Regions from separate parts of the Arthrobacter sp. FW306-1B-F12A genome, predicted to be linked through region 2. Evidence: predicted binding sites of a transcription regulator. Region 2 holds the regulator's gene; the other holds the start of a gene.
What was found. Region 2 encodes HspR, which represses chaperone genes until heat shock. Its sites were predicted from a motif close to AAGTTGAGTCNNNNNGACTCAACTT; they were not measured.
Positions count from the first base shown of each region.

Region 1: the regulator HspR is predicted to act here: its motif matches at 1,351-1,375, upstream of clpB (ATP-dependent chaperone ClpB).

Region 1 covers NZ_JBYSXD010000033.1:28,119-31,522, forward strand. The annotation lists gene AC3WJU_RS15435 (DUF4031 domain-containing protein) at 1-255, opposite strand, end outside; gene AC3WJU_RS15440 (SRPBCC family protein) at 272-739, opposite strand; gene AC3WJU_RS15445 (YciI family protein) at 846-1,184, opposite strand; gene clpB (ATP-dependent chaperone ClpB) at 1,412-3,404, shown strand, end outside.
Region 2 covers NZ_JBYSXD010000042.1:6,653-10,056, forward strand. The annotation lists gene AC3WJU_RS17305 (DEAD/DEAH box helicase) at 1-1,130, shown strand, start outside; gene AC3WJU_RS17310 (CG0192-related protein) at 1,176-1,811, shown strand; gene AC3WJU_RS17315 (heat shock protein transcriptional repressor HspR) at 1,816-2,238, opposite strand; gene AC3WJU_RS17320 (DnaJ C-terminal domain-containing protein) at 2,268-3,230, opposite strand.

The sequences.
Region 1 (3,404 bases), on a different contig from region 2:
TCGGGCCGGGATCCGCAAGCCGCTCGCGATCAGTTTCCGCACCAAAATCCGGGCCTCCACGGGGATGGCGCCCGCGGACAGGAGGTCCTGGTAGCGGCGTTCCGGGACGTCGTAGTGGTCGCCATCGAAGGCACGCCCGGGAATCCCCGCGGCCCCGGCGAAAGCATGCAGTTCCTCGAGCGAGGTGTCCGAGACGAGGTGGGAAAACACGGTCCCGTGCGCGGGCCACAGCGGCGGATCAACGAAGACGGCCATGGCCAGCGCCAGGTGACTAGGAGTTTTTCCGGGTGGCTACCGCAGAGAGAGCGGTCAAACCCTTTTCGAAGTCGCCGCCCACCATCTTCTCCATGTTCATGAACAGAGCGAAGATCTTGCCGAGGCCTTTGTTCTCGCCGGTCATGGTCCAGGTGACGCGGGTGCCGTCCCCTTCGGGCACGAACGTGAACCCCGTAGGATTGACTGCCTTCATCGGCTTGGTGAACTCGAGGCGGATGTCGATCTTGCCGGGCTCCTCCGAGCCGACGATTTCCATGGTTCCGGTGCCGGCCTTGTTGTTGCCGCTCCAGGCATACTTTGCTCCGACGCCGGATTCGTTGCCGGAATAACTCCGGTTCAGCTTGGGGTCCACGGCTTCCCACGGAGACCACTTGGTCCACTCGTGGAAGTTGTTGACGAAGGGGAAGACGTCGGCGGGTGCGGCGGGGATCAGCGCATTGCGAGTGACTGTGAAGGGTGCCATGTGCATATCGTACGGCGCTTTGCCGGGATCGTGGGCGCGGGCCGAGTGCTGCGTTCCGGCACGCAGCGCGCGGCCCGGACCCACGATTTCGACGGCGGGTGCTGCCTTACATGCCCGGGACGTCGAGCGCTTCGTAGACGGTGATCGAGACTTCGGGGGCCATGAGGAAATGCGGGTGGCCTTCGAGGAGCTTCAGCGCTCCGTCCATGTCTTCGGCTTGGAGGACGCTGTAACCGCCCACGCCGGTCTCTGCATCGGATACTCCAGAGTTCCCAACCACTTTGCCGCCACCGAGGGGTGTGCCAAGATCGGCAAGCCCAGCGCCAGCCTTCGCGGCCCAGTCCATCCACAGCTTCATGCCTTCGGCTGCTGCCTCAGGGGAGCTGTCAGCCATCATCGATTCCGCCGATTGTGGTGCATTGTAGAGAACTACGAACTTCTTCATTGCGTGTCCTTTTTCTCATGCGCGCCCGGGGGGGTGTTCCACCCGGTCACACCTGATCCTAGGGCCAGGGAACGCAAACAGCGAGGGACTTTTCACCGTAAGCGGGGAAGGCTATGGACAGCAGTTTCGCCGTCGGCAAACATGGAGCAGGAGGGACGATTCGCCAAAGTTGAGCATAGTAGACTCAACTTTGAGAAATAGTCATCTTTCCCGAGAGGAGCTCTTCCATGGACGTCAAATTCACCACCAAGAGCCAGGAGGCTCTTTCCGCGGCGGCCATGAACGCCTCCACCGCCGGAAATCCGCAGCTGGAGCCAGCCCACTTGCTCAAAGCCCTCATGGATCAACGCGAGGGCGTCGCGGTGGCGCTTTTGCGCGCCACTGGAGCGGACCCGGATGCCGTGAGCGTCCAGGCGAGTTCGGCCATCAAGGCCCTGCCGTCGTCGTCGGGCAGTTCAGTGCAGCAAGCGCAGCTTTCCCGCCCTTCGATGCAGGCCATCCAGGCCGCCCAGAACGAGGCCGAGAAACTCGGCGATTCCTTCGTGTCCACTGAGCACCTCCTCTTGGGGCTCTCTGCCGGTAGCGACGCCGTGGGGAAGCTATTGCGCGACGCCGGCGCCTCCCACGAAGCGCTCCTCGCCGCCTTGCCGGGTGTCCGCGGTGACCGGAAAGTTACCTCGCAAGACCCGGAAAACACCTTCCAGGCGCTTGAGAAATACGGCACGGACCTCACCGCCGTCGCGCGCTCCGGCAAGCTGGATCCCGTGATCGGGCGGGACAGCGAAATTCGCCGAGTGGTCCAGGTCCTGAGCCGCCGCACCAAGAACAACCCCGTGCTGATCGGCGAACCCGGCGTCGGCAAGACCGCCGTCGTCGAAGGCCTTGCCCAGCGCATGGTGGCAGGTGACGTCCCGGAAAGCCTGCGGGGCAAGACCCTCATCGCGCTGGACCTCGCATCCATGGTTGCCGGCGCGAAGTACCGCGGCGAATTCGAGGAACGGCTCAAGGCCGTGCTGGAGGAGATCAAGAACTCCAACGGGCAGATCGTTACGTTCATCGACGAAATCCACACTGTGGTGGGCGCCGGTGCCACCGGTGAAAGCGCCATGGACGCAGGGAACATGCTCAAGCCCATGCTGGCCCGCGGCGAGCTGCGGCTCATCGGCGCCACCACCCTGGACGAGTACCGCGAGAACGTCGAGAAGGACCCTGCCTTGGAACGCCGCTTCCAGCAGGTCTACGTGGGCGAACCAAGCGTGGAGGACACCATCGGCATCCTCCGCGGCCTCAAGGAACGCTACGAGGCCCACCACAAGGTAGCCATCGCGGACTCCGCCCTGGTAGCCGCCGCCACGCTCTCCAACCGCTACATCTCGGGCCGTCAATTGCCGGACAAGGCCATCGACCTCGTGGATGAGGCGGCGTCCCGGCTACGCATGGAAATCGACTCGGCTCCCGAGGAAATCGACCAGCTCCGCCGTGCCGTGGACCGTCTCACCATGGAGGAATTGGCACTCGAGCGCGAGACGGATGCGGCCTCCATCGAACGCCTCGCCGCGCTCCGCGCGGACAAAGCGGACAAGAAGGAAGCCTTGGGTGCGCTGAACGCCCGCTGGGAAGCCGAGAAGGCCGGGCTCAACCGCGTGGGCGACCTCAAGGCAAAGATCGACGAATTGCGGTCCGCCGCCGAAAAGTTCCAGCGCGAGGGCGACCTTGAAGCTGCCTCGCGCATTCTCTACGGCGAACTGCCCGCGTTGGAGCGCGAGCTCAGCGCAGCAGCCGAGGAAGAATCCGCCCGGGAAGCGCGCGGTGAAGCGAAGCCCGCCCTGATGGTCGCGGACGAAGTCACGGCGGACGATATCGCGGAGGTTATTTCGGCCTGGACGGGCATCCCCGCCGGCCGCATGCTCCAGGGGGAATCCCAGAAGCTGCTGCACATGGAAGAGGAGATCGGAAAGCGGCTGATCGGTCAGTCCAAGGCCGTGGCCGCCGTCTCCGACGCCGTCCGCCGCGCCCGCGCGGGCATCAGCGACCCCAACCGCCCCACGGGTTCGTTCCTGTTCCTGGGCCCCACCGGCGTCGGTAAGACCGAGCTCGCCAAGGCACTCGCCGACTTCCTGTTCGACGACGAACGCGCCATGGTGCGGATCGACATGTCCGAATACGGCGAGAAGCACTCCGTGGCCCGGCTGGTCGGTGCCCCTCCCGGGTACGTGGGCT
Region 2 (3,404 bases):
AGAGCGGCGCGGATCCGCAGGAATCCATGGCGGGCATCGACGTCGTCATCACCTCGTACGCGCTGTTCCGGATCGACTACGAAGCCTACGCCGCCAAGGAATGGGCCGGACTGATGCTCGATGAAGCCCAGTTCGTCAAGAACCACCAGTCCAAGGCCTACCAGTGCGCCCGGAAACTCCCGGCATCCTTCAAGCTGGCCATCACGGGAACCCCGCTTGAGAACAACCTCATGGAGTTCTGGGCGCTGACCTCGATCGTCGCACCGGGACTTTTCTCCAGCCCGCGCCGCTTCGCGGAGTACTACCAAAAGCCCGTCGAAAAGAACGGCGACAAGGCCCAGCTCGCCAAGCTCCGCCGTCGGGTCCGTCCCCTGATGATGCGCCGCACCAAAGAGCAAGTCATCAAGGACCTGCCGCCCAAGCAGGAACAGGTGCTCGAAGTGGTGCTCAACCCGCGGCACCAGAAGGTGTACCAGACCCACTTGCAGCGGGAGCGTCAGAAGATCCTTGGGCTCATCGACGATGTCAATAAGAACCGCTTCACCATTTTCCAGTCGCTCACCCTGCTGAGGCAGCTGAGCCTGGACGTCTCCCTGGTGGACGAGTCCTTGTCAGCCGTGCGCTCGTCCAAGTTGGATGTGCTGTTCGAACAGCTGGAGGACATCGTCGCCGAGGGGCACCGGGCGCTCATCTTCAGCCAGTTCACGGGGTTCCTGGGCAAGGTCCGGGAGCGGCTCGACGCGGAGGACATCGAATATTGCTACCTCGACGGCAGCACCCGGAACCGGGCCGACGTCGTGAGCGAATTCAAGAACGGCGCGGCGCCCGTGTTCCTCATTTCCTTGAAGGCCGGCGGGTTCGGCCTGAACCTGACCGAGGCCGACTACGTGTTCCTGCTGGACCCGTGGTGGAACCCCGCCTCGGAAGCGCAGGCCGTGGACCGAACCCACAGGATCGGGCAAGCGAGGAACGTCATGGTCTACCGCCTGGTGGCCAAGGACACCATCGAGGAAAAGGTCATGGCGCTCAAGACCAAGAAGTCGCAGCTGTTCGCGGATGTCATGGAAGGCGACGCCCTGGCCGGTGGCGCGCTGACGGCGGAGGACCTGGCCGGGCTATTTGCGGAGTAGGTTCGCCCTGGAGCAACTGCTTCTAGGTGGCCTAGGCTGGACCGCATGGCTATCATCCATAGAGCAACCCTGAGTCCTAGCAAACTTGAGCTCATCGAAAAGTACTTGCCCGTCCAGCCGTGGTTCACCAAGGACGGCTCCGCGCCGCCCGAGCTGCTCGGTGCGTACCGCTTCGATGATCCGGACGGCGAAGTCGGCCTCGAAACCCACTTGGTCTCCCACGGCGGCAAGGTCTACCAGGTTCCCCTGAGCTACCGGGGTTCGGAATTGCCCGGTGCGGAGCACTCGCTGCTCGGCACCATGGAACACTCCGTGTTGGGCACGAGGTGGGTGTACGACGCCTGCACCGATCCCGTCTACGTCGCTGCCCTGGCCACCGCCATCCTCACTGGGCAGCGGGAAGCCGAACAGTTCGTGGACATGGACGGCGTGCTGGAGCCAAGGGCGAGTTCCGTCGAGGCCAAGGGCAGTGGAACCCCCGGCAGCGAAGTCCCCGCTCTGAGTCCCGCAGCGCCGATCACCGAAGGCGGCGTTACCAGCATCGACGCCGGTGAACTCACCGTCCAGGTGAACCGCGTCCTGGATCTGGGGATCCAGGGTTCGGAAGATTCGGCTGCCCTTCGGGGCACGTGGGCCGGGCAGGATGCGCCGGTGCTACTGGCGTCCCTCTCGCGGCCCTAGAGGACTACTCCCCCGGTCGCGGTCTCCACACCACAACTGCCTGGGACCGCGCCCGGGGGCGCTGCCCGCGGGCCAGGCTGACGACGTCGCCGGCTGCTCCCGCAGCAAAAACGCGGGCCTCCATGGGGCTCCGCCGCCGCTGCAGTTCCTCGCTCAACTCGGCCACGCGGAACTGCAGCGCGGCCACCTGGTTTTCGAGCTCAAGGATGCGCTTGATGCCCTCAAGGGACACGCCTTCGTGGGAGAGCCGCTGGACCTCGCGCAAGCGGTCGATGTCGCGTTGGGAGTAACGCCGGGACTTGCCCGGCGCACGGCTCGGCGACACGATGCCGAGCCGGTCGTACTGCCGCAGGGTCTGCGGGTGCATGTCAGCCAGTTCGGCCGCGACGGAGATGACGAAGATCGGCTGGTTGATGTCGATGCCCATGCCTACGTCCCCTCCCATGTCTTCTGCCGCTACAAGCGGGCCTTGGCGGCCAGGTCGTGGCGAGGATCGGCGTCGGCCGTAGCCGCGGCGAACGCCTTGACAGCTTCCTCGGCCTGTTTGTTGAGGTTCTGCGGGACGGAGACGTCGATCGTCACCAGCAGGTCTCCGGTGCCCTTCGAGGTCTTGACGCCTCGGCCTTTGACCCGGAGCGTCCGCCCGGAAGGCGTGCCGGCCGGGACGCGGACGGTGACAGTGTCGCCGTCGAGCGTCGGCACGTGGATGTTGGAACCCAAGGCCGCCTCGGCGAAGGTGACCGGCACGTGGATCCGGATGTTGTCGCCGTCGCGATTGAAGAAATCGTGGGGCTTGACGTTCACCGTGATGATGAGGTCCCCGTTTCCGGCTGCGCCTGGGTTGCCCTTGCCACGCTGGCGGACCTTCTGGCCGTCCCTGATGCCCGCGGGAATCTTCACGTCGATGACGTTTCCGTTGCTTTCGCGGAGGCTCACCGTGGTGCCATGAATGGAGCCTGCAAAGGAAATCGAGGTGGACGCCGTGCGGTCGCTGCCCTTTTGCGGGGCCCGCTGGAAACCGGTCTGTCCACCGCCGAAGCCACCGCCGAAGAGGTCAGCGAACTCGGGCGGGATGCCCCCGGCACCGGCAGGCTGGCGTCCGCCGCCGAAAAGCCCGCCGAACAGGTCCTCGAAGCCGCCATTGGCCGGGCCGCCGCGAGCTGCGCCCGGCGCGAAGCGTGCCCCGCCCATGGCGCGAATGGCATCGTACTGCTGGCGCTCCTCGGCATCCGAGAGCACCGAATAGGCCTCCGAGATGTCCTTGAACTTCTTCTCCGCAGCAGCATCCCCGGAATTGGTATCCGGATGGTACTTCCGCGCAAGCTTGCGGTACGCCTTCTTGATGTCAGCGTCAGAGGCGTCCTTGGCGACACCAAGGATGGCGTAAAAATCCTTCTCAACCCAGTCCTGGCTGGCCAAGGGCGTTTCCTTTCGATCTGTTCTTGCCGAGCTCTCCGCGATACATGGGCCCCCGCCCCTCCGCCGGGTGGCCAAGGATCTTCGATCCTCAGCCACCCGGCTCCGATAGGCCCGATGCCACTCCCGGGGCCCATGTATCGCTGCGAGCTTGTGGTCAACTCACCTTAGGCGAGA